3 regions of the Candidatus Pantoea communis genome follow, and region 3 is predicted to be linked to each of the others. Evidence: predicted binding sites of a transcription regulator. Region 3 holds the regulator's gene; each other region holds the start of a gene.
The links. The regulator ArgR, encoded in region 3, controls arginine synthesis, uptake and breakdown. The targets are predictions, from matches to a motif close to ANTGAATAAAAATACANT.
Positions count from the first base shown of each region.

Region 1: a site for ArgR is predicted at 6,109-6,126, ahead of argF (ornithine carbamoyltransferase). Genes of this name have one in related genera too.
Region 2: a site for ArgR is predicted at 4,840-4,857, ahead of argC (N-acetyl-gamma-glutamyl-phosphate reductase). Genes of this name have one in related genera too.

Region 1 is NZ_VWXC01000021.1:86,367-96,870, reverse strand. It holds gene nrdD (anaerobic ribonucleoside-triphosphate reductase) at 1-132, opposite strand, end outside; gene F3J37_RS22610 (beta-N-acetylhexosaminidase) at 404-2,788, shown strand; gene ridA (2-iminobutanoate/2-iminopropanoate deaminase) at 2,969-3,355, opposite strand; gene pyrI (aspartate carbamoyltransferase regulatory subunit) at 3,434-3,898, opposite strand; gene pyrB (aspartate carbamoyltransferase) at 3,909-4,844, opposite strand; gene argF (ornithine carbamoyltransferase) at 5,077-6,084, opposite strand; gene rraB (ribonuclease E inhibitor RraB) at 6,248-6,670, shown strand; gene miaE (tRNA isopentenyl-2-thiomethyl-A-37 hydroxylase MiaE) at 6,730-7,491, shown strand; gene F3J37_RS22575 (GNAT family N-acetyltransferase) at 7,525-8,031, opposite strand; gene F3J37_RS22570 (valine--tRNA ligase) at 8,095-10,504, opposite strand, start outside.
Region 2 is NZ_VWXC01000018.1:8,052-18,555, forward strand. It holds gene argH (argininosuccinate lyase) at 258-1,631, opposite strand; gene F3J37_RS20525 (argininosuccinate synthase) at 1,708-2,925, opposite strand; gene argB (acetylglutamate kinase) at 2,941-3,714, opposite strand; gene argC (N-acetyl-gamma-glutamyl-phosphate reductase) at 3,730-4,734, opposite strand; gene argE (acetylornithine deacetylase) at 4,904-6,052, shown strand; gene ppc (phosphoenolpyruvate carboxylase) at 6,299-8,950, shown strand; gene metF (methylenetetrahydrofolate reductase) at 9,182-10,078, opposite strand; gene F3J37_RS20555 (bifunctional aspartate kinase/homoserine dehydrogenase II) at 10,295-10,504, opposite strand, start outside.
Region 3 is NZ_VWXC01000031.1:16,138-26,641, reverse strand. It holds gene mscM (miniconductance mechanosensitive channel MscM) at 1-1,540, shown strand, start outside; gene mdh (malate dehydrogenase) at 1,587-2,522, opposite strand; gene argR (transcriptional regulator ArgR) at 2,943-3,413, shown strand; gene yhcN (peroxide/acid stress response protein YhcN) at 3,904-4,167, shown strand; gene F3J37_RS25965 (YdgH/BhsA/McbA-like domain containing protein) at 4,258-4,524, shown strand; gene yhcN (peroxide/acid stress response protein YhcN) at 4,630-4,896, shown strand; gene F3J37_RS25955 (barstar family protein) at 4,956-5,225, opposite strand; gene F3J37_RS25950 (NAD-dependent succinate-semialdehyde dehydrogenase) at 5,257-6,711, opposite strand; gene aaeB (p-hydroxybenzoic acid efflux pump subunit AaeB) at 6,823-8,775, opposite strand; gene aaeA (p-hydroxybenzoic acid efflux pump subunit AaeA) at 8,787-9,716, opposite strand; gene aaeX (p-hydroxybenzoic acid efflux pump operon protein AaeX) at 9,726-9,929, opposite strand; gene aaeR (HTH-type transcriptional activator AaeR) at 10,188-10,504, shown strand, end outside.

The sequences.
Region 1 (10,504 bases), on a different contig from region 3:
TTCAGCCACCTGAGTACACCAGCTCGCATCCTCTATCCGTGCAGCTCGCGCCGCCGCCTGAACCGCCAGCGCGATACGCTGCGCTTCAAACGGCACTCTGCAGCCGTCTCGCTTAATCACCACCGTCGCCATTTTTTCTCCGTGAACTACATATGGGTGTTTAACCAGAGTGTAATCGCTATATATGGTGTTTTGGCGGAAAATAATCGCGCTGTTTTTGACCTGCCTCAAAGAAGACATAACGAAGATTGAAAGCCGCACAATGGTAAAGCGGACTAAACTTCAAAAGTTTTAAGCAGACCAAACTTCGAACTTTTACAACTTGATTTGCGATGCGAAGCAGGTTTAATGATTTTTTTTTTGCCTATTTTTGGCCCGTCATTTAATTACAAGGATGCCTTACATGCCTCTGCAACGAACGCTGCTCGCCTGTTGTTTATCCCTGACTTTTTCCGCTGTTGCCGCCCCCGCCTCTGATCTGCCTTTAATGCCCTGGCCGCAAAAAGTGGTGCAGCCTGCCAGCGGCGGCGCATTGACGCTGACACCGCAATTCACGCTGCATATTACGGGCGATCATCTGGAGGGGGCTGAAGCGCGCTGGCGTGCGCGCATTTCACGTCAAACCGGTTGGCCGCTGCTGCCCGCCAGTGCGCCGAGCGATCAGGCCACCATTCAGGTACAAATTGCCCAGGCAGTGGATCCCTTGCCACAACCGGACAGCGATGAGAGCTATCATCTTGAGGTCAACAGCGGCGGCGTGACGCTAAAAGCCAACACGCGTTTCGGTGCGATGCGCGGCATGGAGACACTGCTGCAGTTGATTGAGAATAATGAGACGGGAACGCAGATCCCCTACGTCATCATTGACGATAAACCACGCTTCCCGTGGCGCGGGGTGCTGATCGATTCGGCACGCCACTTCCTGCCGATTGAAACGGTGAAGCGGCAGATCGACGGTATCGCCGCAGCGCGAATGAACGTATTCCACTGGCATCTGACCGATGATCAGGGCTGGAGATTTGCCTCCAGCCACTATCCGCAGTTGCAGGAGAAGGCCAGCGACGGCCTTTACTACACGCAGCAACAGATGCGTGATGTGGTGCGTTATGCCACCCAGCGCGGCGTGCGCGTGGTGCCGGAAATTGATGTGCCGGGGCACGCCTCGGCGATCGCGGTGGCGATGCCAGAACTGCTCAGCGCGCCGGGCCCGTACCAGATGGAACGCGGCTGGGGCGTGTTTAAACCGCTGCTCGATCCCAGCAACGAAGCGGTCTTCACCTTCATCGATACGCTAATGGGCGAGGTTACGGCGATCTTCCCCGATCCTTATATCCATATCGGCGGCGATGAAGTGGATCCGACCCAATGGAATGACTCGCCGAAAATTCAGCAGTTTATGCGTGACCATGGTCTGAAAGACACGCACGCATTACAGGCGTGGTTCAATCAGCGGGTGGAGAAGATCCTGGAAGCGCATCAACGTCGCATGATTGGCTGGGATGAGGTTTACCATCCGGATCTGCCGAAAAGCATTTTGATCCAGTCCTGGCAGGGGCAGGATGCGTTAGGTGAGGTGGCGAAGCACGATTTCCGTGGCATTCTCTCAACCGGTTTCTATCTCGATCAACCGCAAACCGCAGCCTACCACTACCGCAACGATCCCTGGCCGCAGGGACTCCAGGGTCAGGATCAGATTCAAGCCGACGAGCAAGCGCAGAGCTGGCAGTTCACCATGCCGCGTTTGAAGGGCAGCCCGGTCAAAGGCAGTTTCACTCTGGTGGAAGCTAAAAACGGCTGGCGTGGCTTTATTGATTTCAGCGGCAAAGCGCGGCGTATGGTGAGTGATATTCGCTGGCTGTCGCCCACGCAGTTGACCTTTAGCGTCGATACCTGGATGGGGCCGTTTCAGCCAATGGTCACTCTGACGCAGGACAAACTGACCGGTTACATGCTGGTGGGCAATGTGCGCTATCCCGCTGAGGGCAGCAAGCTGGCACAGGTGCCGACCGGTATTCAGCCTTCAGTGCCAGCGCCTGAGCAAATGCAAAACAACCTGATTGGCGGTGAAGCAGCGCTGTGGGCGGAAAACGTCAACAGCCGGGTAATTGATACGCGTTTATGGCCGCGTGCCTTTGTGGTGGCTGAGCGCCTGTGGTCGGCGAAGGATGTCACCGACAGCGACAACATGTACCAACGCTTAAACGCGGTGGATCGCTGGGGCACGGTGTCGGTGGGATTACAGCAGCATCAGCAGGCGGAGGTGCAGATGATGCGACTGGCCAACACCAGCGATATCACGCCGCTGCGCGTGCTGGCGGAGGTGCTGGAACCGGCGCAGTATTACACGCGTCAGCACCTGAAATTCCAGGCAGGGCACTATGACTATTTCGAGCCGCTCAATCGTCTGGCGGATGTACTGCCTGCCGAAAGCGAACCGGTGCGGTTACTGGATAAACAAGTCGATGCACTGATCGCCAATCGTGAGGATCGCATGGCGGCCAACGTTATTCGTCAGCAGTTACAGCGCTGGCAGAACAACAGTGACGCGGTGATGCCGCTGATTCTGAGCAGCTATCAGCTCAAGCCGCTGCAGCAGCAGGTTCAACAGGTGGCGCAACTGAGCCGCATGGGCATCGATTTGGTCAATGCGATGCAGCGTAATCAGGCGTACGGTGCCAGCGAAGTGGCCGAGATGCATGCCAAACTGGATGCCGCTGCCGAGGTGCAGGATGAAACCGTGCTGGCGCTGGTCAGGCCGCTAGAGAAGCTGCTGAGGTCGTCTAAATAAACGGATGCGCGATCAATCACGCCGCTACGAGGGGATGGCACACCATGGAATTACGTCGCTACGGGGGTGAAGAGCACGCCATGCATTGATGTCGCTAAGGTGATGTTCTAACACACTCATCGCGCCGCCACAGTTGAGTACAAATTTGTAGCGGCGCAATTTATTGCGCATTGCCTTTACTTAACGACGTACGGCAATCGCCTCAATCTCGATCTTCACGTCTTTTGGCAGACGCGCCACTTCCACACAAGAACGTGCTGGGAAGCTGGCATCGTGCTCGGTGAAGAAGGCTTCGTAAGTGGCGTTAACGGTGGCGAAGTCATTGAGATCTTTCACGAACACGGTGGTTTTCACAATGTCGCCCACTTTCAGGCCAGCAGCTTCCACGATCGCCTTCACGTTCTCCAGTGACTGACGCGCCTGCGCAGACACATCATCTGCCACGGCACCGGTCGCCGGATCAACAGGGATCTGGCCTGAAGTGATGATCATGCTGCCGAGATCCACGCCCTGCACATAAGGGCCAATTGCTGCGGGTGCTTTTTCTGTGCTGATTTCGCGAGACATTGTTTCTCCTTAAAAGTGCGCAGCCGACCTTTGTCAGCCGCGTATTGGTTCGCCCCATTATAGGGACGATAAGCACGATTACCAGTGACCGAGCACCACGTGGCGCGCGAACTCTTTCTCGCAATATTTGCACTTCAGGTGCACATCATCGTCACGCTGTTTCACCGCGAAGCTGCTGAATACTGGCTCACTGCGGCTAATGCAGTTGCTGTTCGGGCAGGTCAGCACACGTTCGACACGGTCCGGTAAGGTCGGGGCGATTTTCGCTACTACTTCGTATTCATCAATACGGTTAACCGTGGCGTGAGGCGCATACACCGCCAGCTGGTTAATCTGATCATCGGTCAGGAAGGTATTCTCGATCTTAATCAAATCCTTGCGCCCCATCTCACCTGAAGGCAGATTCAGTCCAATGGTGATGCGCTGGTCGGTCTCGGTCAGGCGAAACAGCGACAGTAATTTAAAACCGACCTGCGCAGGAATATGGTCGATTACCGTGCCACGCTTGATGGCTTCAACCTGCAATTTATTATCGTGAGTCATCGGTTTCTCCTTACAGGGCCAGTTCGCTATTCAGTACCAGTGCCAGCAGAGCCTGGCGGGCGAAGATGCCGTTGCCCGCCTGCTGGAAATACCAGGCGTGCGGCGTGCTATCGACGTCAGTGGTGATCTCGTCAATACGCGGCAACGGATGCAGCACTTTCATGTTGTCGCGAGCGCCGGCTAAATCGGCCGCGCGCAGGATGAACTGTGCTTTGACGTTGGCGTACTCAGACGGGTCGAGACGCTCTTTCTGCACACGGGTCATATACAGGATGTCGAGTTCCGGCATCACTTCTTCGATGGTGTCGTGGCGCGTCCAGACAATGTTCTGCTCATCCAGCATATCGGTGATGTAGGCCGGCATCGCCAGCGCATCCGGCGCGATAAAGTAGAAACGGTTGCCGGTGAATTTCGCCAGCGCCTGGGTCAGCGAGTGCACGGTACGGCCATATTTCAGGTCACCGACCATCGCCACATTCAGGTTGTCGAGGCGGCTCTGGGTTTCACGGATGGTGAACAGATCCAGCAGGGTTTGCGTCGGGTGCTGGTTGGCACCGTCACCGGCATTGAGAATTGGAATGCCGCTGGAGAATTCAGTCGCCAGGCGCGCGGCGCCTTCCTGCGGATGACGCATCACAATCGCATCGACATAAGTGCTGATCACCGAAATGGTGTCGGCCAGCGTTTCGCCTTTCTTACCCAGCGAGGTATTGCTGCCGTCGGCGAAGCCCACCACTGAAGCACCCAAACGATGCATAGCGGTTTCAAACGAAAGGCGGGTGCGCGTCGAGGCTTCAAAGAAGCAGCTGGCGATCACGTTGTGCTTCAGCAGTTCCGGCTGGGGATGAGCCTTGAGCTGGGCAGCGGTGTGTAACACCAGCTCCAGTTCTTCGCGGTTGAGATCGTTAATGGAAATAATGTGCTTGCGATATAGCGGGTTGGCCATAGCGTTCTCCTCTGCGCTGCCGGATTGCGGACAAAAAAAAGCCCCTGCTTAAGGGGCTTTTTTTACGATCAATGGTTGACGGAAAGAAACAGCGGCATCGCCTGTGGTCAGGCGGGATAGAGCGGCAAATTGTGCGCTGCGCTGTTGCATGTTTCCTCCGGCAAATTGTGGCGCATTATACGCATTCACTGATTTGCATCAAGCAGAAATCGCCGCAAGGTAAACGTTTGCTTTATGGGTTACCCAGCGTGGCGACCATCACCGCTTTGATGGTATGCATGCGGTTTTCGGCCTGATCGAAAACGATGCTGTGCGCCGATTCAAACACCTCGTTACTCACTTCCATGCCGTCTTTCAGACCATACTGTTCAGCCATCTGACGGCCCAGCGTGGTTTGATCATCATGGAAGGCGGGCAGGCAGTGCAGGAATTTCACCTGTGGATTGCCGGTCAGCGCCAGCATCGCGCTATTTACCTGATACGGACGCAGCAGGGCGATACGCTCTTCCCATACCGATTTCGCTTCACCCATCGACACCCACACATCAGTGTAGATGAAATCCGCACCTTGTACGCCCTCGGCAATCTCTTCGGTCAGGGTGATTTTGCCACCGGTTTTCTGTGCTGCAACGCGACACTGTTCAACCAACTGCTCTTCCGGCCAGCAACCCTTCGGTGCCACCAGGCGCAGGTCCAGCCCTACCAGAGCTGCCGCTTCCAGCATGCTGTTGCCCATATTGTTACGTGCGTCACCCACATACACCAACGTCATATCGCTCAATGGTTTACCTGGCAGATGTTCTTGCATGGTGAGCAAATCTGCCAGCAACTGCGTCGGGTGGAATTCCGTGGTCAATCCGTTCCACACCGGCACACCGGCAAATTCCGCCAGCGTTTCCACCAGTTCCTGGCCGAAGCCACGATACTGAATGCCATCATACATGCGGCCTAATACGCGCGCGGTGTCTTTCATCGACTCTTTATGGCCGATCTGGCTGCCGCTTGGGCCGAGGTAAGTGACGTTAGCGCCCTGATCGTATGCGGCAACTTCGAAAGAGCATCGGGTACGGGTCGAGTCTTTTTCGAAGATGAGCGCGATATTCTTGCCTTTCAGGTACTGCGTTTCGGTAGCATTTTTCTTAGCGTGTTTTAATTCACCTGCCAGACTTAACAGGTTAGCGATTTCGGCGGGTGTGAAATCCAGCAATCTCAGGAAGTGTCTCGAATACAGCTGACTCATACAGCGCTCCAGATGGGGACTAATAATGAATTAAAATTCAATCTAACCGTATGAATATGCATTTTCAACCCCGACGTTAAGAAACTTTCCGTTTTGTGTAGTGGCGCGCGAGGCAGTGTGGGAAAATAATTGCATTCACGTCGAACATTTTGAGGACACGCACATGGCATATGAAGCATTGCTGGAAGAACAGCGCGAAGAAACCCGCCTGATCATTGAAGAGTTGCTGGAAGACGGCAGCGATCCGGATGCGCTTTACACTATCGAGCATCACCTCTCTTGCAACAACTTCGACTCACTGGAGAAAGTCGCGGTTGAGGCTTTCAAACTGGGCTTTGAAGTGAGTGAGCCAGAAGAGCTGGAGCTGGAAGAGGGCGGCACGGTGATGTGTGTGGATATCCTGAGCGAAGGCGCATTGAAGCCAGAGCTGATTGATGCACAAGTTGAGCAACTGGTGAATCTGGCCGGTAAGTTCAACGTCGATTACGACGGCTGGGGCACTTACTTCGAAGACCCGGACGCGGAAGATGAAGACGACGATGGTGATTTCATCGATGACGAAGAAGACGACGGTGTGCGTCACTAGGTCTTAAACGGGCGGCGCTCGCCGCCCAGAACCACTTCCCCGCCAGATAAAGAACGCCGATGAATTACGCTCCCCTGTTAGAACCCATTTATGAATTTCTGCACTGCCGCACGCCACAAGCGTGGATTGACGAAGCGCGCAAGCCGGAAAACCTGACGCTGTTGTTGACCGATCACATGGTGTGCGAGTTAAAAGCGGCACAAACCGCGGTGTTTATCATTCGTAAGTATGTGGCCGATAAACCCAGTGGCGATGCCATTCTGGCGTGGCTCAAGCCATACGAAGATTTCATCTACCGCGAAGAACCAGACAGCAACTTCATTAACGCGCATAAAAATCTGACCAAGAGCATCATTGTGCGTAACGAACTGCCGTGGGCGGATGATTTGGTCGAGATGATGATTCTGCTGATCAAAGAAGAGCTGCATCATTTTTATCAGGTGTGGGAAATCATGCAGTCGCGTGGTTTGCCGTATCGCAAAATCACAGCCAGCCGCTATGCCAAAGGACTGATTCGTGAAATCCGTACCTTTGAACCTGAAGCGCTGGTGGATAAGCTGATTTGCGGGGCCTATATCGAAGCGCGATCCTGCGAGCGTTTTGCCAGCCTGGCGCCGTATCTGGATGAACAGCTGCAGAAGTTCTATATTTCGCTGCTGCGTTCTGAAGCGCGTCACTATCAGGATTATTTGAAGCTGGCGGAGCAGATTTCAGCGAAGGACATTGCCCCGCGCGTGCAGGCGTTTGGTGCAGCGGAAGCGCGCTTAATCAGCGAGCCGGATGGTGAGCTGCGTTTCCATAGCGGTGTGCCTGCTTACTAAGTTGGGTGCGCAAATCTGCGCACCGCTTTTACATCACAACACTTTCAGCATCCGCACTTCACAATCGCCGTGCCCGGTACAGCCCATCGCGCTGTCGATCAGCTCAAAACCCAATGAATCATACAGCTTAATCGCGCGGGTGAGCGTGCCGGTGGTTTCCAGATAGCAGCGACGGAAACCCTGCTGACGCGCATACTCCATCGCCCGCAACGCCAGCGCACGCGCCAGCCCTAAACCGCGCACTTGGGGCAGGAAGTACATCTTCTGCAATTCGCAGATGTCCGGTGCGCTACACGCCAAAGGTGCCACGCCGCCGCCGCCCACAACACGTCCCTCATGCTCGACGATCCAGTAAGCGCTGTTCGCTTCGCTGTACAACTCGAACAGGCGATCCAGATTCGGATCGGACACGGTGTAACCTTTGTCGGCGGTCAGGCCAAACTCTGCGGAGACATCACGGATCACTTGCGCAATCAGCGGATTATCGGCCGCAACAATCGGGCGCACCTGTAAATTCAGTGGCGTAGCGGTGGTCATCATTTTCTTCCGGTGTAAAAAAGCCGGGCAGTGCCCGGCTATGATTTAGCAATTGGACTGATGCGCTTACAATGCCGCAATCACGCCCTGCTGTTCAATCAGTTTTGCTTTTGATTGTTCCAGCTCAACGATGCGCTCGCGCTCTTTCGCCACCACCGCTTCCGGTGCACGTGCAACAAAGCCTTCGTTCGCCAGTTTGACCTGGATCTTCTCAATCTCGACATCCAGCTTGGTCAACTCTTTCGCCAGGCGCTCCAGCTCGGCTTCTTTGTTGACCAGATCCGCCATTGGGATCAGCAACTCAGCGCCTTCGACGATCTTGGTGACCGAGACCGGACCTTTCTCGCCCGCAGGCAGAATGGTCAGGCTTTCCAGACGCGCAAGACGTGACAGGAAGCTACGGTTCTCATCGACACGACGCTGCGCGGTTGGCGAGCAGTCACGCAGCAGCACATCCAGCGGTTTACCCGGTGCGATGTTCATTTCAGCACGGATGTTACGCACTGCCACGATCGCCTGCTTGATCCACTCGATATCCGCTTTGGCTTCCGCATCTTCTTTTGCCGCGTCAAACTGCGGGAACGGCTGCAGCATGATGGTGTCGTGATCGATATTCTTCAGACCTTTCACACGCTGCCAGATGGTTTCGGTGATGTAAGGAATGATTGGGTGCGCCAGGCGTAAGACCGCTTCCAGCACGGTGACCAGCGTATTACGCGTGCCGCGCAGTTCCGCTTCGCTGCCGTTGCTCATGACCGGCTTGGTCAGCTCCAGATACCAGTCACAGAACTGGTTCCAGGTGAAGTCATACAGAATGTTGGCTGCGATATCAAAGCGATAGCTGTCCAGCGCTTCACGATAGGCTTTCACGGTGCTGTTGAATTCGGTCAGAATCCAGCGATCCGCCAGTGACAGCTTCAGTTCGCCGCCGTTCTGCCCGCAATCGTGCTCTTCGGTGTTCATCAGCACGAAGCGGCTGGCGTTCCACAGCTTGTTACAGAAGTTGCGATAACCTTCAAGACGCTTCATGTCCCAGTTGATGTCACGACCGGTTGAGGCCAGTGCCGCCAGGGTGAAGCGCAGGGCATCGGTGCCGGAAGCCACAATGCCGTCCGGGAACTGCTTCTCGGTACGCTTGCGGATCTTCTCAGCCAGCTGCGGCTGCATCATGTTACCGGTGCGTTTTTCCAGCAGGTCTTCCAGCGAAATGCCGTCGATCATATCCAGTGGATCGATGACGTTGCCTTTCGACTTGGACATCTTCTGGCCTTCTTCATCACGAATCAAACCGGTCATGTAGACGGTTTTGAACGGCACCTGTGGCTTGCCGTCTTCATCTTTGATGAAGTGCATGGTCAGCATGATCATGCGCGCAATCCAGAAGAAAATGATGTCGAAGCCGCTCACCAGCACGCTGGTTGGGTGGAAGGTACGCAGTGCTTCGGTATTCTCTGGCCAGCCAAGGGTCGAGAAGGTCCACAGACCTGATGAGAACCAGGTATCCAGCACGTCGTCGTCCTGGCGCAGTACCACAACGTCAGCCAGGTTATTTTCCTGACGCACTTCGGCTTCAGTACGGCCGACATAGACGTTGCCGTCGTTGTCATACCAGGCCGGGATGCGATGTCCCCACCACAGCTGACGCGAGATGCACCAATCCTGAATGTCACGCATCCATGAGAAGTACATGTTTTCATACTGTTTTGGCACAAACTGGATGTCGCCGTTTTCGACCGCTTCTACCGCAACTTTCGCCAGTGGAGCGGTGCGCACATACCATTGGTCGGTCAGCATCGGCTCGATCACTACGCCGCCACGGTCGCCGTAAGGCACGGTCAGATCGTGTGGTTTGATTTCATCCAGCAGGCCGAGTTCATCAACCGCAGCCACCATGGCTTTACGCGCCGCGAAACGCTCCATTTTCTGGAACTGCGCTGGGATCTCATCGGCGCATTCGTCGCTGACTTCACCGTTGGTGTCGAACACTTCCGCACGCTCGCGGATATCGCCATCAAAGGTCAGGATGTTGATCATTGGCAGCTTGTGACGACGACCGACTTCATAGTCGTTGAAGTCATGCGCTGGGGTGATCTTCACGCAGCCGGTGCCTTTTTCCATGTCCGCGTGCTCATCGCCGACGATCGGAATGCGACGGTTCACCAGCGGCAGGATCAGTTCTTTACCGATCAGATCTTTATAGCGCGGATCTTCCGGGTTCACCGCCACGCCGGTATCGCCCAGCAGGGTTTCCGGACGAGTGGTGGCGACCACCAGATAATCTTTGCCTTCTGCGGTTTTCACGCCATCCGCCAGCGGGTAGCGGATATGCCACATTGAGCCTTTGCTCTCGCGGTTTTCCACTTCCAGGTCGGAGATCGCGGTACGCAGTTTAGGATCCCAGTTCACCAGGCGTTTGCCACGGTAAATCAGATTCTCTTTATACAGGCGCACGAAGACTTCACGCACCGCATTCGAC
Region 2 (10,504 bases), on a different contig from region 3:
CTCCAAACCACGATAGCCCGTGGCGATAGATAGAATAGCAATGAACGATTAGCCCTATCAAGCGATGAACAGGAATAATACCGGCCATAGCAAGCAATGTTGAAAAAGACGCTGAGATGACGTCGAGCATCACCTGCAATCAGCGGTAAAAATCAAAGTGTTGGCCGGGAGTGCCAGCCCTTGATGATGTGCCTATAACAATATGTATTTCTGAAGCTAGAGGTTGGCGGGCTACCGAAAAGGAGCCCGCTCTTTTTTTAGCCTAAACGCTTTTTCGCTTCAGCGATGGCAAATGCGACTTGCTGAGGCGACACCCCGCCCTGTGCATTACGCTTGTCGAGGCAGGATTGCAGCGACAGGATCGGATAAACGTCATCCTCAATCACCGCACTGAACTGCTTCAATTGCGCCAGGCTTAATGCTTCCAGCGCCACGCCCTGCTTGATCGCTTCAACCACGGTTTCACCAACAATGTGGTGCGCTTCACGGAACGGTACACCTTTGGCCACCAGATAATCCGCCAGTTCGGTGGAGTTGGCGTAACCCTGCTCGGCCGCTTCCTGACAACGTGGACGTTTCACCTGAATGCCATCCAGCACCAGTACCGACATATGCAGACAATCAACCCAGGTATCGAGCGCATCGAACAGGCCTTCTTTGTCTTCCTGCATGTCTTTGTTGTACGCCAGCGGCAAGCCTTTCAGCGTCATCATCATGCCGGTCAGTGCGCCCTGAACACGGCCACATTTGCCGCGAATCAGTTCTAATGCATCCGGGTTTTTCTTCTGTGGCATCAATGAAGAACCTGATGTCACTTTGTCAGACAGCTCAAGGAAGCCCGCTTCGCCAGTGTTGAAGAAAATCAGGTCCTCTGCGAAACGTGAAAGGTGAATCATGCCGATTGAGGCATCCGACAGCAGCTCCAGCACGTGGTCACGATCAGACACGGTATCAAGGCTGTTACGGGTAGCAGAGGCAAAGCCTAACCAGCCCGCCAGCTGCTGGCGATCGATTTCATATGCGGTGCCGGCCAGTGCGCCACAGCCCAGCGGGCTCACGTCTAGGCGCTTCAGCGTATCCTGCAGACGGCTTTCATCACGCGCCAGCATTTCTACATAGGCAAGGCACCAGTGCGCAAAGGTCACCGGCTGCGCACGCTGCAGGTGCGTATAGCCTGGCATCACCGCGTCCTGATTAGCTTCAGCGGTGGCAACGAGGGCTGATTGCAGTTCACGCGTGGCGTCCAGCAGCACTGCGACCTGCTCTTTGCACCACAGTTTCAGATCGGTGGCCACCTGGTCGTTACGGCTACGGCCAGTGTGCAGTTTTTTGCCCAGTGCGCCGACTTTGTCGATCAGCTTGCCTTCTACCCAGCTATGGATATCTTCGGCATCGCTTTGCAGAATCTGCTCTGGATTGGCGCGTACTTCTGCCAGCAGTTCATTCAGTGCGCCTTCCAGCTGCTGCTGCTCATCGCTGCTCAGCACATTCACGGTAACCAGCGCTTTAGACCACGCTACCGAACCGGTGATGTCCTGCTCCGCCAGACGATAGTCAAAACGCAGTGAATCGTTGAACTGTTTAAACCGTTGGTCTGCTGCCTGCGAAAAACGTCCGCCCCAAAGTGCCATCTGCTTTACTCCTGAATGCTGTTATAGAAAGGGCGGCCCGAAGCCGCCCTTGCAAAATGTGTTATCTGCCGCGGTATTACTTCTTCTGCTCGTTCAGTGCACGAATGCGTGAAGAGAGAGAGAACAGACGGATGAAGCCGCCCGCGTGGCTGTGGTCGTAAACTTCGTCTTCGCCGAAGGTCGCGAACTCTTCCGAGTACAGGCTGTTCGCCGAGGTTTTCTGAATCGCAGTAGCGTGACCTTTGTACAGCTGCAGTACCACTTCGCCGTTCACTTCTTCTGCCAGTGATTCGGCAGCGGCCTGGATGGATTTACGCAGCGGCGCAAACCAGCGACCGTCGTAAACCACGTAAGACATTTCATGGCCCAGCTGCTCACGCCATTTGAAGCTATCACGATCCAGTACCAGCTGCTCAACCGCACGCAGCGCGTTGACCATGATGGTGCCGCCAGGCGTTTCGTAGCAGCCACGAGATTTGATGCCGACCAGGCGGTTTTCCACGATGTCGATACGACCCACACCGTGTTTCGCGCCCAGCACGTTCAGTTTTTCCAGACACTGGAACGGGCTCAGCTTCTCGCCGTTTACCGCCACCACACGACCTTTCTCAACGGTCACGGTGACGTTCTCTGGCTGATCTGGCGCTTCCAGTGGATCAACGGTCCACACCCAGCAATCTTTGTTCGGTGCGTTGGCTGGGCTTTCCAGCACGCCGCCTTCGGTAGAGATGTGCCATGCGTTCTCATCACGGCTGTAGATTTTTTCCAGCGACGCGGTAGTCGGGATGTTGCGCTCTTTCAGGTAATCCAACAGTGCTTCACGTGAACGCAGATCCCACTCACGCCATGGCGCAACCACTTTCAGCTGTGGAGCCAGTGCGGTGTAGGTGGTTTCAAAACGCACCTGATCGTTGCCTTTACCGGTCGCACCGTGGCACAGCGCGTCTGCACCGACTTTCAGCGCCAGCTCAACCTGCGCTTTGGCGATGATTGGACGTGCCATTGAGGTGCCCAGCAGGTAAGTGCCTTCGTACAAAGCACCGGTTTGCAGCACGGGATACACGTATTCGCTGATGAATTCTTCACGCAGGTCAGCAACGTGGCACTCAGAAGCACCAGACTGCAGCGCCTTCTTCTCTACGCCTTCCAAATCGGCTGGGTCCTGACCAATGTTGGCCACGAATGCCACCACTTCACAGTCACCGTAGTTCTCTTTCAACCATGGAATGATGGCTGAAGTATCAAGACCGCCGGAGTAGGCCAGAACGATTTTTTTGATGTTTTGCGAGCTCATATCTTAAATCCTTGATTATGCGAGAATCCGGGTGCCAATCGACACGCCGTTGAAAAGGGTTGGCAACTGTTCAGCATGGCGCCAGCTGGCGATATCAACCGGACGACCTAGAGTACGTGCGGCATCGAGTGCCGCGTTCACTTTAACGATCATGCCATCAGTAATAATGCCCTGATCGATCAGCTGCTGTGCTTTATCGGCCGTCATCTCTTCGATACGTTGACCTTTGCCATCGAGAATACCGCTGACATCTGAAAGCAGGACTAAATCAGCACCAATGGTCGCTGCCAGCGCGGTCGCTGCCTGGTCAGCGTTGACGTTCATCAGATCGCCGCCGTCAGTAATACCGATGGAGCTGATCACCGGCATATAGCCCGCGCTCAGTAAGGTATTCACCAGCGCTGGATTACCTGGCGTCGCGTTGCCCACATGGCCAAGTTCCTCGTCGAACTGCGCCACGTTTACCAGGCCCGCATCACCGAGGCATAAGCCAACGGCACCAATGCCATATTTCTTCGCCCAGGCCAGCAAGGTCTTGTTCGCTGTACCCGCCAGGGCACCAGTAATAATGTCAATCTGATCGGCTGGCGTCACGCGCAAACCGTTCTTCTTTTTCACTGGCAGAGCGAGCTTCTTCATCAGCTCGTCAACCAGGCAGCCGCCGCCGTGCACAATGATCAGCGGACGCTGATGTTCATTGCGGTAGGCCAGCAGCGCATCAAACAAGCGGGCCAGCGCTTCTTCGCTATCCAGCAGTACGCCACCCAGCTTAATAATCAATGGATTCATTGCAGTTTCCGTCCGTTAAATCAGAGACAATGTTTCAGGGTAGCCGAAACGAATGTTTAAGCATTGAACCGCCTGCGAAGAGGCACCTTTCAGCAGGTTATCTTCGGCCGCCACCACAATCAGGTGCTCGCCCTGCATGGCAAAGCCAATATCGCAGAACGGCAAGCCGACCACGGCTTTCAGTGCCGGGACACCTTTGTCATACACACGCACCAGCGGTTTGTCGTGGTAAGCCTTGTGGAAGGCATCCGCCACGTCTTGCTGCGTCACGCCCGCTTTCAGGCGACAGGTGGTGGTCGAAAGAATACCGCGCGGGAAGCTACCCAGATGCGGGGTGAAAATCACAGGCGTACCGAGATGCGCCACGATTTCAGGATGATGACGATGATTGAACAAGCCATACGGCTGCAGGCTCACTTCACAGAAGCTGGTGCCGACGTTGGCTTTACGCCCTGCGCCGCTCACACCACTGGTGGCATTGATCACCGGCCATTGTGCATCGTTAAGCAAACCGGCTTCGACCAGCGGCTTCAATGACAATTGTGCAGCCGTTGGGTAGCAACCCGGCACAGCAACCAACTGTGCATCTTTGATTTTGTCATGCTGCCATTCGGCCAGGCCGTAAACGGCTTTATCCAGCCAATCCTGATGTTGATGGCTGAAACCATAATATTGAGTATAGAAAGCATCGTCGTTGACACGGAACGCACCGGAAAGGTCAAACACCACACAGCCTGCTTTGAGGAATTCGGGTGCCAGATCGTGGCTGACTTCATGCGCGGTCGCGAGGAACACCACATCGACTTTGTCTGCCCACTCGGAAGCCTCACTCAGCGGCTGCAGCGGCAAATCGACAATGCCTTTCAGCTGCGGATGCAGATCGGAGAGTAATTTTCCGGCGTCCGGGCTTTGCGCTGAAACCGCCAAAGCGGTTATGTTCATATGCGGATGGCGATTCAGGTAAGTGGCAAGCTCTACGCCAGCATAACCACTGGCACCAACGATCAGCGTATTCAACATCAGGCTGTAACCCTTTTTACAGTCACTCATTCCGGGTCGCGGCTTTGCCCCGTTGCCCACGATGCCGTTTGCAGATGATTTTACGCTTCACTTGCAAACGACGTTATTGTATTTTTATTCACTATTAATGCATGAATATTGATACATCCTAACCCAAGGACCGTCAACAGTGAAGACAAAATTACCACCTTTTATCGAACTCTACCGCCAGCTGATTGCCACACCATCGATCAGCGCCACTGACAGCGCGCTGGATCAGAGCAATGAAACTTTAATCAATTTGCTGGCGGGCTGGTTCCGCGATTTAGGCTTCAGTGTTGAAGTCCAGCCAGTCCCGGGTACGCGTCATAAATTCAATATGCTGGCACGCAGCGGTTTGGGTGCTGGCGGCCTGCTGCTGGCAGGCCATACCGATACCGTTCCGTATGATGATGGCCGCTGGACGCGCGATCCTTTCACCCTGACCGAGCACGACAACAAGCTATACGGTTTAGGTACGGCGGATATGAAAGGCTTCTTTGCTTTTATTCTGGATGCGCTGCGTGACGTTGACGTGACCAAACTGAGCAAGCCACTGTACATCCTCGCCACCGCCGATGAAGAGACCACCATGGCCGGTGCGAAGTACTTTTCCGAATCCACCCAGTTGCGTCCGGATTGCGCCATCATTGGTGAGCCGACCTCACTAAAGCCAGTGCGCGCGCACAAAGGTCATCTGTCGAACGTGATTCGTATTCAGGGTCAGTCAGGCCACTCCAGCGATCCTTCACGCGGTGTGAACGCCATTGAGCTGATGCATGAATCCATTACCCAGCTGATGCAACTGCGCAATACCCTGAAAAATCGCTATAACCACGATGGATTTGCGATTCCTTACCCGACCATGAACTTTGGTCACATTCACGGTGGCGATGCCGCGAACCGTATCTGCGCCTGCTGCGAATTGCACATGGATATTCGTCCGCTGCCGGGCTTAACTCTGAGCGATTTGGATGGCTTGCTGAATGAAGCATTGGCGCCAGTGAGCGAACGCTGGCCGGGGCGCTTAACGGTAGGTGAACTGCACCCGCCGATTCCTGGCTACGAATGTCCGGCCGATCATGAGCTGGTGAAAGTGGTAGAGAAACTGCTGGGTGTGCCGACTGAAGTGGTGAACTATTGCACCGAAGCGCCTTTTATCCAGCAATTGTGTCCAACGCTGGTTTTAGGTCCAGGATCGATCAATCAGGCGCACCAGCCAGATGAATTTATCGATACCGCATTTATTAAGCCAACTCATGCGCTTATCACGCAGGTTGTTCAGCATTTTTGTCACTGATTAACAATAGATGGGGCAATTCACTGTTAAAACAGTAAATTGCCCGGTCATTGTTCGGGATTTGATAATAAGAATAACTTATCTCGCTTCCCCCCAAGTTAATTCTATGAATTTCCGGTAGTTAGCAGCGAATTATCGTCAATTTAAGTCAATTGACGAACAGGAAGAACCGTGGCTAGATAAAAGACGATGTTATGCCCGTTGGGTGTAAGGGTACTTTCAAGACGATAAGGGTGTCAGGGTCAAATGAACGAACAATATTCCGCAATGCGAAGTAATGTCAGTATGCTCGGCAAACTGCTCGGGGATACGATAAAGGATGCACTGGGAGAGAACATCCTCGATCGGGTGGAAACCATCCGCAAACTCTCTAAGTCCTCCCGCGCAGGCAATGACACCGATCGTAAGGAACTGCTGAACACGCTGCAAAACCTGTCTAATGACGAGTTACTACCTGTTGCACGCGCGTTTAGCCAGTTCCTCAACCTGACCAACGTGGCAGAGCAGTATCAGACCATCTCCCGCAGCGGCGATGGCGCGAATAATCCGGAAATCCTGAAGAAGACCTTTGAGCGTCTGAAGCAGCAAAACGACATCAGCGAAAGTTCGATTCGCCAGGCGATCGAAGAACTGTCGCTGGAGCTGGTGCTGACCGCTCACCCAACGGAGATCACCCGACGTACGCTGATCCACATGCTGGGCGAAGTGAATAGCTGCCTGCAGCAACTCGACCACAGCGATCTCTCCGATTACGAGCGCACGCAAGTCATGCGTCGCCTGCGTCAGTTGGTCGCACAAGCCTGGCATACCGATGAAATCCGTAAGTATCGTCCAACACCGATTGATGAAGCCAAATGGGGCTTTGCCGTGGTCGAAAATAGCCTGTGGCAAGGCGTACCGGCATTCCTGCGCGAGCTGAACGAGCAGGTTGAAGAGACCTTTGGTATTAAGTTGCCCGTCGATTTCGTGCCGATTAAATTCACCTCGTGGATGGGCGGCGATCGCGACGGTAACCCGAACGTCACCGCACCTATCACACGCCATGCGATGCAGTTGAGCCGCTGGAAAGCCGCCGATCTGTTCCTGCGCGACGTGGGCGTGCTGATTTCTGAACTGTCGATGTCCGAATGCAGCGATGAAGTACGCGAGTTGTGCGGCGATCCAGAAGCGCTGGAACCGTACCGCATGATTCTGAAGCGCATCCGTGGCCAGCTGATGACCACGCAAGCTTATTTAGGCCGTCGTTTGAAAGGCGAGCGCCTGCCGCGCCCTGCCGATCTACTGGTCTCGAACGATCAACTGTGGCAACCGCTGTTCGCCATCTATCAATCTCTGCAACAGTGCGGCATGGGCATCATCGCCAATGGCCAGTTGCTGGATACGCTGCGCCGCGTGAAGTGCTTTGGCGTGCCGCTGGTGCGTATTGATATCCGCCAGGAGAGCACCCGTCACACCGAAGCGATTGCCGAAGTGACGCGCTATCTGGGGCTGGGTGACTACGAAAGCTGGTCAGAAGCCGACAAACAGGCGTTCCTGATCCGTGAACTGAACTCCAAACGTCCGCTGCTGCCGCATCAATGGGAGCCGGGCGACAACACCCGCGAAGTGCTGGATACCTGTAAAGTGGTGGCTGAAGCGCCGCAAGGTTCCATCGCCTCTTACGTGATTTCGATGGCGAAAACGCCGTCGGACGTGCTGGCGGTGCACTTGCTGTTAAAAGAAGCCGGTATTCCTTACGCGATGCCGGTAGCGCCACTGTTCGAAACCCTCGACGATTTGAACAACGCCAATGACGTCATGACGCAGTTGCTGAATATCGATTGGTATCGCGGTTTCATCAACGGCAAACAGATGGTGATGATTGGTTATTCCGATTCGGCGAAAGATGCCGGCGTGATGGCCGCCAGCTGGGCGCAGTACGAAGCACAGGATGCGTTGATCAAGACCTGTGAGAAAGCCGGCATCACGCTGACGCTGTTCCACGGACGCGGCGGTTCCATCGGCCGTGGCGGCGCACCGGCACACGCAGCACTGCTGTCGCAACCGCCGGGCAGCCTGAAAGGCGGCCTGCGTGTGACCGAACAAGGCGAGATGATTCGCTTCAAATATGGTTTGCCAGAAGTCACCATCGCCAGCCTGTCGCTGTATACCGGTGCGATTCTGGAAGCCAACCTGATGCCACCGCCCGAGCCTAAGCGCGAGTGGAAAGAGATCATGAACGGTTTGTCAGCCCATTCCTGCGCCATGTATCGCGGCTATGTGCGTGAAAACCCGGACTTCGTACCGTATTTCCGTTCGGCCACGCCAGAGCAAGAGCTGGGTAAACTGCCACTCGGTTCACGTCCGGCGAAGCGTCGTCCTACCGGCGGCGTGGAATCACTGCGTGCGATTCCGTGGATCTTCGCCTGGACGCAGAACCGTTTGATGCTGCCAGCCTGGCTCGGTGCCGGTGCGGCGCTGCAGAAGGCGATGGACGAAGGTCATCAGGATCAGCTGGAAGCGATGTGTAGCCAATGGCCGTTCTTCGCCACCCGTCTGGGCATGCTGGAGATGGTGTTCTCGAAAGCTGACCTGTGGCTGGCGGAGTATTACGATCAGCGTCTGGTTGATAAATCACTGTGGCCGCTGGGTCTGCAGTTGCGCGATCAGCTGGCTGCGGATATCAAAGCCGTGTTGACCATCGCCAACGATGCGCATTTGATGGCTGACCAGCCATGGATCGCCGAGTCTATCGCGCTGCGTAACGTTTACACCGATCCGCTCAACGTGTTGCAGGCTGAACTGCTGCATCGTGCACGTGCGCAGGAAGAGCGTGGTGATGAGCCGGATGCGCGTGTTGAACAAGCGCTGATGGTGACGATTGCGGGTGTGGCAGCGGGTATGCGTAATACCGGCTAATTGCGGTATGCGCTAATCATGAAGGGGCCAATGTGCCCCTTTTTTAATGGGCGGTGCGCGTCGCGGGAAGAAGCGGCAATTACGTAAAGCCGCTGTCTCGTCCCTGATCGCTCGGCGTGCGCCATCCATGGCGCCCAACGCTTTACTCCATTTGCCGCCTCTTCCCGCTGGGTAACATGGTGCCAATGAAAAGAGGGCACATTGGCCCCCTCATAATTCTATTTAATAAAATCAGTTCGTTAAGGTCGGACGCACACCCAGCGTGTGACAGATGGCGTAACTCAATTCTGCGCGGTTCAGCGTGTAGAAGTGGAAATCCTTCACCCCTTCGCGTGACAGGATTTTCACCATGTCCATGGCGATATTGGCGCCGACCATTTTGCGGGTTTCTGGATCGTCATCCAGTCCGGCAAACATCGCGTTCATCCAGCCCGGCACGCGCACGTTGGTCATGGTGGCAAAGCGCTGCAGCTGCTTAAAGTTCGATACCGGCAAAATGCCCGGCACAATTTCGACATCAATGCCTGCGGCGACACAGCGATCGCGAAAACGCAGGTAACTCTCAACATCAAAGAAGAATTGCGTGATGGCGCGATTGGCACCGTTATCGACTTTACGCTTCAGGTTAATCAAATCTGCCTGTGCACTTTTCGCTTCGGGATGCACTTCTGGATAAGCCGCCACGGAGATATCAAAATCGCCCACTTCTTTTAGTAATGCGACCAAATCAGCACCGTACATCTCAGGCTTGCCGCTGCCCGGAGGCAAATCGCCGCGCAGGGCCACGATGTGACGGATACCGTTATCCCAGTAATCGCGCGCGATGGTGCGTAACTCATCACGCGTGGCATCAATGCAGGTCAGATGAGGAGCCGCTTCCAGGCCGGTGCGCTCTTTAATGCCTTTAATGATGCTGTGCGTACGGTCGCGTTCGCCAGAGTTCGCACCGTAGGTGACAGAGAGGAATTTCGGTTTCAGGATGCTCAGTCGATCAATCGAACTCCACAAGGTTTCTTCCATTTCACTGGTGCGAGGCGGGAAAAATTCAAAAGAGACATTAATTTGCCCGTTCAGCTCAGCCAGGCTTTGGTTCAACGCTTCGCGCTGATTGGCGTGAAAGAAACTCATCCAGATTACCTCGTCGTCACATATCGATTAACTTGCGGCCTGCGAACATCCATACGTTTAGACGTCCAGATGCACAAAATGAACCATTAGCGCGTTAGCGTCAACTTAAAATTAATGTACAGGCGTGACAAATATTCAATCAAGTTGAAAGAGTTTCATGTTCGCGGAGAGGGTGAAAAGCGCAGACGGCGGGCACCGTCTGCGTTGCAAGGCAGACTACAGCAGTTGTGCGAGGCGATTGATATCCGATTGTAACGCACCAGCTGTCACATCACGGCCGGCGCCCGGCCCGCGGATCACCAGCGGATTATCACGATACCAGCGGCTTTCGATGGCAAACACGTTATCGCACGGCAGCAGTGAAGCCAGCGGGTGTTCCGGACGCACCGCTTCCACCCCCACACGGGCCTTTCCGTTGGCATCGAA
Region 3 (10,504 bases):
CATGCGTTACTACTCGCTGACGGTTGGCCTGATTGTGCCGCTGATCATGCTGCTGATTGCCTTTGCCAATCTCGACGATCCACAGTTCTCCGGCACGCTCGGTCGCCTGTGCTTCATTTTGATTTGCGGTGCGTTAAGTATTGTCACCGTCAGCCTCAAACGTGCAGGCATTCCGCTGTATCTGGATAAAGAGGGCAACGGCGACAACTTCGTTAACCGTATTCTGTGGAACCTGATGATTGCCATCCCGCTGGTAGCGGCGTTGGCTTCCTGCATCGGCTATCTGGCGACCGCGCAGGCGCTGCTGGCGCGCCTGGAAACCTCGGTAGGCATTTGGTTCTTCCTGTTGGTGATTTACCACATTATCCGCCGCTGGATGCTGATCCAACGCCGTCGCATCGCCTTTGATCGCGCCCGCCAACGCCGTGCCGATATGCTGGCGAACCGCGCGCGCAGTGAAGAAGAGAAAGAGCAACAGACTCCCGCCAACGCCGATACGATTGAGATCGATGAACCGAGCCTGGATCTGGATGAGATCAGTGCGCAGTCGTTGCGTCTGGTGCGCTCTATTCTTACGTTGATTGCGCTGGTATCGGTGATTGTACTGTGGTCAGAAATTCACTCGGCCTTTAGTTTCCTCGACAACATCCCACTGTGGGATGCCAGCACCACAGTGCAGGGCGTGGAGAGCGTGCAGCCGATTACGCTGGGCGCGGTGCTGATTGCCATTCTGGTGTTCATTATCACCACTCAGCTGGTGCGTAATATGCCTGCCCTGCTGGAACTGGCGTTGCTGCAACACATTAGCCTGTCACCTGGCACCGGTTATGCCATCACTACCCTGACCAAATACGTGCTGATGCTGATTGGCGGATTAGTCGGCTTCTCGATCATTGGCGTTGAGTGGGCAAAACTGCAGTGGCTGGTGGCGGCGTTAGGTCTGGGGTTGGGCTTTGGTATGCAGGAGATCTTTGCCAACTTTATTTCTGGTCTGATTATCTTGTTCGAAAAGCCAATTCGTATCGGCGATACCGTCACCATTCGCGATCTGACCGGCAGCATTACCCGCATCAATACCCGCGCCACCACGATTACCGACTGGGACCGTAAAGAGATCATCGTGCCTAACAAGGCCTTTATCACTGAGCAGTTCGTTAACTGGTCGTTGTCGGATTCTGTCACGCGTGTGGTGCTGACCATCCCGGCTCCGGCACACGTCAACAGTGATGAAGTCACCAACATTCTCAAGCAGGCGGCCGAGCGCTGTACCTACGTGCTGGATATGCCCGCACCGGATGTGTTCCTGGTAGATTTACAGCAAGGCATTCAGCTGTTTGAATTGCGTGTGCACGCAGCTGAGATGGGCCACCGCATGCCGCTGCGTCATGAGTTGCATCAGTTGATTCTGCGCGGCTTTGAAGAGCACGGTATTGAGATGCCGTTCCCACCATTCCAGGTGCGTATGGAAACGCTGGGACGTAAAACACCGGCCAGCAATGGCTCACCGTCCAGCCAGACCTTTAAATCTGGCGGCTTATAAATGACAACGCCCGGCAATCTCCGGGCGCTGTTTTTTCTGCTGAGCGTTACTTCACAAACTCTACGCCCTGCGCGATGTCTTTCTTCAGCGTCTCCAGCATGCCGCTGAGCGCCTGCTGTTCAAACGCACTCAAAGGACCCAACGGGCGACGTTCCACAATACCGTTCTTGCCGATCAGCAGCGGTTGTGAGAAGAAGCGCGCATACTCACCGTCCCCTTCAACATAAGCACATTCGACCACGTTTGCTTCGCCCTGCAGCGCACGCACCAGTGAGAGACCAAAGCGCGCAGCAGCCTGCCCCATGGACAAGGTCGCCGATCCACCACCGGCTTTCGCTTCCACCACTTCGGTGCCGGCGTTTTGAATACGCTTAGTGAGGTCAGCCACTTCCTGTTCGCTGAAGCTGATGCCTTTAACCTGCGACAGCAGCGGCAAAATTGTCACGCCTGAGTGCCCCCCCACCACCGGGACCTCGATCTCGGTGGGCTGCTTGCCTTTCAACGCTGCAACAAAGGTGTTGGCGCGGATAATGTCGAGGGTTGAGACACCAAACAGACGGTTCTTGTCATACACGCCGGCTTTCTTCAGCACTTCAGCCGCAATGGCCACCGTGGTGTTAACCGGATTAGTGATCACGCCAATCAGCGCTTTCGGCGCGGTGCTGGCAACCTGCTCGATCAGGTTACGTACAATGCCCGCGTTAACGTTAAACAGGTCGGCGCGATCCATGCCGGGTTTACGTGCCACACCCGCAGAAATCAGCACAATATCGGCTCCCTGCAGCGCAGGTGTCGCGTCTTCGCCACTAAACCCTTCCACCTTCACAGAGGTAGGAATATGGCTGAGATCAACCGCCACCCCGGGCGTGACCGGGGCGATATCATAAAGTGAGAGAGCGGAACCTGCGGGTAATTGAGTTTTGAGCAGCAGTGCGAGCGCCTGGCCAATACCACCGGCTGCACCGAGAACGGCAACTTTCATCCTGAACTCCTTATGAAGGTGGGGCAGAGATATGCCGAAAATCCATCAGGTTACGAGTTTAATCAACTTCTCAGGCGATAGCGACAAACCTGTCGCGCAATAACATGACGCCGCAATCGGCTCCCGAGACATCTCCACTTCAGAAGTCGCCTGAATGATACAATCGCAGCCAGAAGACAATGGACGGCAATGATCATCGATATAGTTGTTACCACTTCAATACTATAACAACATTGCAACCTTCGCTTTGCGCGTCAGCCCGCGATTTTGGCGCAACACAAAACTCTGCTATGATGCCTGTCCGCAGTTGATTAGCGCGATTCGCTCACTACGCTTATTGCATAAAAATTCATCTAAATGCATAATAATTTATCTGCTGCTGGCCTGTTGCCTGCTGCACCCCTCTTTTATTGGTAGCTTATGCGAAACCCATCAAAACAAGACGACTTGATCAAAGCGTTCAAAGCGTTATTAAAAGAAGAAAAATTCAGCTCTCAGGGCGAAATCGTACAGGCGCTGCAGGAAGACGGCTTCGAGAACATCAACCAGTCAAAAGTTTCTCGTATGCTGACAAAGTTTGGTGCCGTGCGCACCCGTAATGCCAAAATGGAAATGGTTTATTGTTTGCCAGCCGAACTTGGCGTGCCGACCACCACCAGCCCATTGAAGAATCTGGTGCTGGATATCGATTACAACGATGCCTTAGTGGTGATTCACACCAGCCCGGGTGCTGCGCAGCTGATTGCACGCCTGCTGGATTCACTTGGTAAAGCGGAAGGCATTCTCGGTACTATCGCGGGGGATGACACCATCTTTATTACCCCTGCGCGCAGTTTCTCCGTAAAACAGCTGCACGATGCCGTGCTGGTTTTATTCGAACAGGAACTATAAAACCCTGGTCTTAACCGGCAGATCATCTGCCGGTAACATCCTTCCTGACGATCCGTTACCCGCCACGCTTGTTACAAAATCCTTTTTTAATAATAAGTTATCGATATAGCTGCCGGTTCTGCATCCGACGAAATATTGGTACGACCTTTTCCCCTTCTTGACCATTCGCGCTATTTTACACTGCTTTACATATTGTGCTCAGTGGTTATAGCTTCTTATGGCGTATCAGCCAGCGTGATCGACCATGATCTTTCGCACGAAAAGATAATTTGATGCAGATCATTGTTTTTACGAATAAATCACAGCCAACGGTTAAGAATCAACCGGTTTTAATAACTTCCAGTTCTAAAAAGGTGCCATAAGGATAAAGAATAACAACCAAACATTATTAGCCAGATATTAATTTCATGGGTGATTAGATCTATACTTGTTTTCGTGATGCAAATCACACGAAAGAAAAAGATAAAAACAGAAGACGAGGAAAAATACCATGAACGTTAAAACTACTATCGCAACCCTGAGTGTTCTATCTGCCCTGTCATTTGGTGCTTTTGCAGCAGATTCTATCAATGCCCAACAGGCAGCGAATCTGCAACCTGCCGGCACCATCAGTGTGAGCGGCGTGGGCGGTTCTCCGATGGATATCCATGAGCAGCTGAATGCGAAAGCCGATCAGGAAGGTGCTAAAGCCTACCGTGTGATCGAAGCGAATACCGGCGACAGCTATCACGCCACCGCTGAGCTTTATAAATAAGTTGACTGAACAAGACGCAGTGTGAACGGCGACCCGTTTGAGACGCATTTGCCTCTCAGGTTGCCAAACCCCATTTCAGGAGAGTGAATCATGAAAACCAAATTAGCTATCGCCATCGTAAGTCTGGCTTCCGTGTTGTCTTTCGGTGCCAGTGCCGCCAGCCTGGTTTCTAACGAACAAGCTGCACAGCTGCAACCGCTGAATCAAACTGTCAGCGTGAGCGGTGTTGACGGCGACCAGACCAACGTCCGTCAGGAGCTGTCTCAGAAAGCTGATGCGCAAGGTGCCAGCCACTATCGCATCATTGAAAACAATCGCGGCGACACCTTCCACGTGACCGCTGAATTGTACAAATAAGACTAAATCGAACGTCGGGCGCCTGAATGGCGCCAGACAATTGATCGACGACCCGCCTCACCCACCTTTTGCCGCAGGTTGTTGATTACAACGAGGAGAAAAATCATGAAAATCAAAGCAACCATCGCAGCCGCCAGCCTTCTTTCCTTGTTTACCTTTGGTGCATCAGCAGCCCAACTGGTAACGGATGAGCAGGCGCAAAATCTGCAACCTACCGGCAGCACTATCACCATCAGCGGTACCGGCGGTTCGCCAATGGATTACCGTGCTGAGCTTTCTCAGAAAGCCGATGCACAAGGTGCCAGTGCTTATAAAGTGATTGAAGCGAAAACCGGCGATAGCTATCACGTGACCGCCGAGCTGTATAAATAATTCCTCGTCAATTCTGACGAACCCTTTGGCCCCGCTCGCCGGGGCCCTTTTTCGGCTTGTCACTTCACATTAAAGCGGAGCTGGCCTTCCAGCTCCTCTTCTGCTTCATCAAACAGCAGGATTAATGCGCCATACCGGCGTTTCTGCCCTGTCCCCAGATTCACAAACTCAATTTCCAGCGGCAATGGCAACTGCTCCCCAAGTATCGCATCCCAGAGATCGTCAAGATCGCTGATGGCCAGATCCGCCAGCGCAAAACGATCGCTGAACTGGCGATAGAAATGGGCTTGATCGACGATTTCGTCAAAATCAAAACGCTCGGTTCTCATCGTGATTCCCTCTTGCAGGCAGGGCCGCCCGTCAGGCAAGCCCACCAATATGCAGCGCTTTCACTTCCAGGTACTCTTCCATTCCCAACACCGATCCTTCACGTCCCAAACCGGACTCTTTTACACCGCCAAACGGTGCCAGTTCAGTGGATACGGCACACTCATTAATGCCAATCATCCCGGCCTCCAGCGCCGCCGAGACGCGGAACACCCGTTGCAGATTTTGCGTGTAGAAATAGGCGGCTAATCCGTATTCCGTGTTATTGGCGCGCTGAATGACATCGGCTTCATCATCAAAGCGGAAGCAGGCGGCGACCGGACCAAAGGTCTCTTCCTGGGCCAGCTTCATCCCCTCATGCGCCTCGGCAATCACCGTCGGCTGCCAGAAGTTGCCCCCCAGCGGATGACGCTCGCCGCCAATCAGCAACTTACCGCCTTTGCTCAGCGCATCCTTTACGTGCTCTTCCACTTTATCCAGCGCCGAGCGCTCGATCAGCGGGCCGACAATCACGCCTTCCTCTACGCCATTACCCACTTTCAGCTTGCCCACGGCATCGGCCAGTTGATTGACGAAACGATCGTAGACCGCGTTGTGTACATAAAAGCGGTTAACGCTGACACAGACCTGGCCCGCATTGCGGAATTTGTTAGCAATGGCGCCCTGTACCGCCGCATCAATATCCGCATCCTCAAACACGATATAAGGCGCATTGCCACCCAGCTCCATCGAGACTTTCTTCATGGTGTCCGCGGCATTGCGCATCAGCGTTTTGCCCACGGCGGTTGAACCGGTGAACGAGATTTTACGCACCGCCGGACTCGACATAATGGCGTCGCTGATGGCATGGGTATCGCCCGCCACCGCATTTAACACGCCATCGGGCACACCCGCTTCCTGCGCCAGCGCGACTAACGCAAACGCGCACAGCGGCGTATTGTTCGCCGGTTTGATGATGCCGGTACAGCCTGCTGCCAGCGCCGGGCCAAGCTTGCGTGTCAGCATCGCCATCGGGAAATTCCACGGCGTGATAGCCGCCACCACACCAATCGGTTCACGTGTTGCCAAAATGCGTGATCCGGGTTTCGCCGGCGGGATGATTTCGCCGTTGGCACGTTTAGCTTGCTCGGCAAACCATTGAATAAAGCTGGCGGCGTACTCGACTTCGCCTTCGGCTTCTTTCAGGGGTTTGCCCTGCTCGGCGGTCATCAGTTGCCCGAGCCAGCTTTTGTTCTCAATGATCAGTTGATACCAGCGATTAAGAATCTCCGCGCGCTGTTTCGCAGTTTTATCACGCCATGCCGGGAAAGCCTGCTGAGCGGCAGCGATGGCCCGCTCGGTTTCCGCCTTACCCGCGCGTGCGACTTTTGCCAGCACTTCGCCGGTTGCCGGATTAGTGACGTCAAAGGTGGCACTGGCGTTGTGCCACTGGCCCGCAGCGAAATAGCCGGTTTTGAACAGCGCGTGTTGTTGTAGAGAGGTGGACATTATTCTTCTCCTGCTAGTTTGCATTCTGTCAGGAAAGTATAGATGCCAATATCATCGGGTTTTGTGTCAGCGTGGGATCAAAAAGGCCGCTGCAACGTGCAGCGGCCGATTTCAGATTTGGATGAGGGTGTTTTGGTATTTATCCAGCATCAACGAGAGCCGTTTCACCGGTTCGGTAACGCTCTCCGGTGCCGAATAGTGATGGAGCTTTTCCTGATAAATCTCCAGTTCCTTCAACAAACGCTCAAAGTAGTAGCGCCGCTTGTCATCGCTGGTGGCTGAAATCACGCGATCGGCGGTGTATCGCAACTGACGGTGATAAGCCGAAAGCTCCGCGTTAACCGGGACTTCAGCATTACGCAGTCGCTGATGACCGATAATCAGCGTCAGTGCGATGCGGTATTTGTCGATATCGCCGGGGAACAGATTGAGCAGCAGGAACAGCTGCTGATAGAGCGCGGGCAGATGATTCTCGCGACGGCGCGCCTGATTAGTGGTCAAGGCCGCCACAGCCGCATACATAAAGCGATTCAACAATTTACGGCCGGTACGTGCTTTGGATTTATCGCGAATCAGCAGAATCACCATCATCGCCACAAAGCTGCCGATCCACTGGCCCAACGCATTATCGAGGAAGACGTTGAACTCGAACTTCATCGGATTATCCAGCACCAGCACATTGATGGTGCCAATCAACGCACCTAACGTACCAATCTGGCGTCGTTGCACGAAGATACCGCCGATAAACCCGAGTGCGCCAATCGCGATACACAACAACAACGCGCTTTGCTGGGTAGCTGGCAGGATATAGATGAAGTAGAGCATGCCGAGTGGTACGGCGAAGGCCATACCGTAGAAGAAGTCTTTCGCCATCATCAACGGATTCGGCATACGCATCGCCAGCGCGGTGATGACGGCCAGCATCACCATACAGCCACTGCCCGAAGTCCAGCCGGTATAGAGCCAAAACAGAGAGCCGAGCGCGGTCGCCACAAAGGTACGCACGCCGTTGATCATCGCATGATGGGTTTCCGCCGAACGTGCCTGAATCACCACTTCGCGCTGCAGGATGCTCTCTTCCAGCGTAGTGATACGGCTGTTGCTGCGCACACCATTAATCAGCAGCAGATACTCTGTTGCTGCGCCGACCCAACTTGCCACTGTCATCGGCACATTTTTGTTGCTGACGCTGATCAAACGACGCATCACCTTCATACGCTTATGCACGTCATCGACGTTATGGACGTCTTTCTCAATCAGCAGGCGATACTGCGTCGGAATATAATCCGGACGAGCGTTTTGAATCAGGAAGGTTTCAGCGGCTTGCGTAATTAACGTCAGCGACAGCGTATTCAGCATCTGTAAGCGGCGGCTGGTATTTTTCCAGCGCGAAGATTCCATCAGCAATTGGCTGCGCATGCCGTTGAGTGCCGTGGTGCGACGTACCAGCGCGCTCCAGGTGCGATCCACCTCGTCTTTATCCGCGTGGGCGACACACAGCTGCAGCAGTTTGTAATGCGCCACCAGCAGCGAATCGACTTCTGCATCAATCACTTTTTTGATCGAGCGCGGCGAAAACAGCATATCCGCAAGAATCGCACACAGAATCCCAATGACGATTTCACTGCAACGCTCAACGGCAAACTGGGGTGCCAGCGTTAAACCGCCACTGGCATCGGCAGTAATCACGATTATCAGTGCAGTGTAACCCGCCAGTCCCAATGCGTAAGAGTTCTCGACCTTAATCAGCGAAGAGAGCCAGACGCACATCCCCGCCCATAAACAGCACAGCAGCAGCATCACCACCGGTGCACGCACCGTAGCGATCATGATGGTGAGGGCGGCAATACAGCCAATAAATGTACCAATGATGCGCAGAATGCCGCGATAGCGCAGTGCGCCAGAATAGGGATCGCCCCCCGCAGCAAAGGCGGTACCACCAGCAACAATGCCGGCGGTCATCACCGCCCAACGCGGCGTTTCCAGATTAAAGTGAAAGCCAATCATCAGCGCCGCAACCAGCGCAAATGTCAGCTTCACCGGGAAACGCAAAAACTCAATCATAACGCCCTCGCTTAACCAAACTCGCGCAGGCGGTTAAAGAACTGCGTCAACGGCGAGACTTTGGTCTGGCGATCTTTATCACCGGTGATCACTACCGTGGCGGTAGTGCCCGCCGGAAAGCGGTTGCCCGGTTGATCGTCAAGACGAATACGCACCGGTACGCGCTGTGCCAGTCGTACCCATTCGAGGTTGGAATCGATGGTCGCCATACCTTTGCTGTCCACGCTGCTGCTGCTGTTGGTCACGCCCGCCGCGATGCTGTCCACCGTGCCGCGCAATACGGTATTACTGCCCAGCGGGGTGATTTCAGCGCGGAAGCCCGGACGCACGCCATCCAGCTTGGTCTCTTCCATATAAGCCAGCACATAGAATGAGTGCTGCTGTACCAATGCCACGGCAACGGAACCACGGGTGATGAACTCGCCCTGATAAACGTTCAGGTTAGTGACCCAGCCATCTGAAGGCGCTTTGATGGTGGTGCGATCCAGGTCGATCACCGCCAGATCGCGCGTTGCCACCGATTTCGCCAGCTGATGTTCGCTGGTTTGCAGATCGTTATTAGCCTGGTCGATGGCTTCACGCGACATGGCACTGGTGCCGAGTTGATTACGGCGCGCCGCTTCACGACGCTTTTCATTGACGAGTGCCTGGTAATATTCGACATCCGCCTGGGCTTCATCCAGCGCTTTCTGGTAGCGCGGGCGATCCACGACAAACAGCGTATCCCCCTGTTTCACCAGCTGGTTGTCGTGCACCGGCACGTCAGTGATAAGGCCGGTCACGTCCGGCGAGATCGCCACCACATCAGCGGAGAATTTGGCGTCACGCGTCCAGGGCGATTCGGTGTAGAACACCCAGGCGCGGAAGATGATCACGATTGCGATGATAACCAGCAGGATAGTAATCGCGTAACGCGCGATTTTTCTTATGAGCGCTTTCACTTAAAAACCTCAGACGAATAGACGGGATACAAGGTAAAACACGCAGCAATACAACGCTGTGTTAAAAAGTGCCGGATGCCACACCAGGTCATAAATTCCGCTGGGCGTCAGCACGCGTTTCACCAGCCAGAACAGCGCCAGAGAAACCAGTAGTTCAATGAAGATGGGCGGAAAACTCAGCCCGAATACGACAAATACCGGAAGCACACTCATTACGGTTCCTTAGTTCGACCTTGCCGGATTGCACCGATACCTGCCCTCATGCCGCATGGCACGTCGGGTTGAGAATCAGGGGATGATTGGGAGACTGATGGCAACATTCAGGCCGCGTTGAGCTAATGATAGCGTATCATCGTGTAAACACAGCCGTGTTAAGGTGCGGTGAACAGACCCAGCGTGCGTATAGTAACGCGCATGACTATACGTTTTCTACATATTGTGAGCTAAATCACTTTTTAGCCAGAGTAAACAATGGAACGACTTAAAGGCATGTCCATTTTCGCCAAAGTGGTTGAATTAGGTTCTTTTACCGCCGCGGCACGTCAGCTTCATCTTAGCGTTTCGTCAATCAGCCAAATTGTCGCCAAACTGGAAGATGAGTTGCAGGTCAAATTGTTAAATCGCAGCACCCGCAGTATTGGTCTGACCGAAGCAGGTAAGATCTACTATCAGGGCTGCCGCCGCATGCTGGCTGAAGCGTCTCAGGTGCACGAACAGCTTTATGCCTTTAATAATACGCCGATCGGTATTCTGCGTATCGGCTGCTCTTCCACCATGGCGCAAAACGT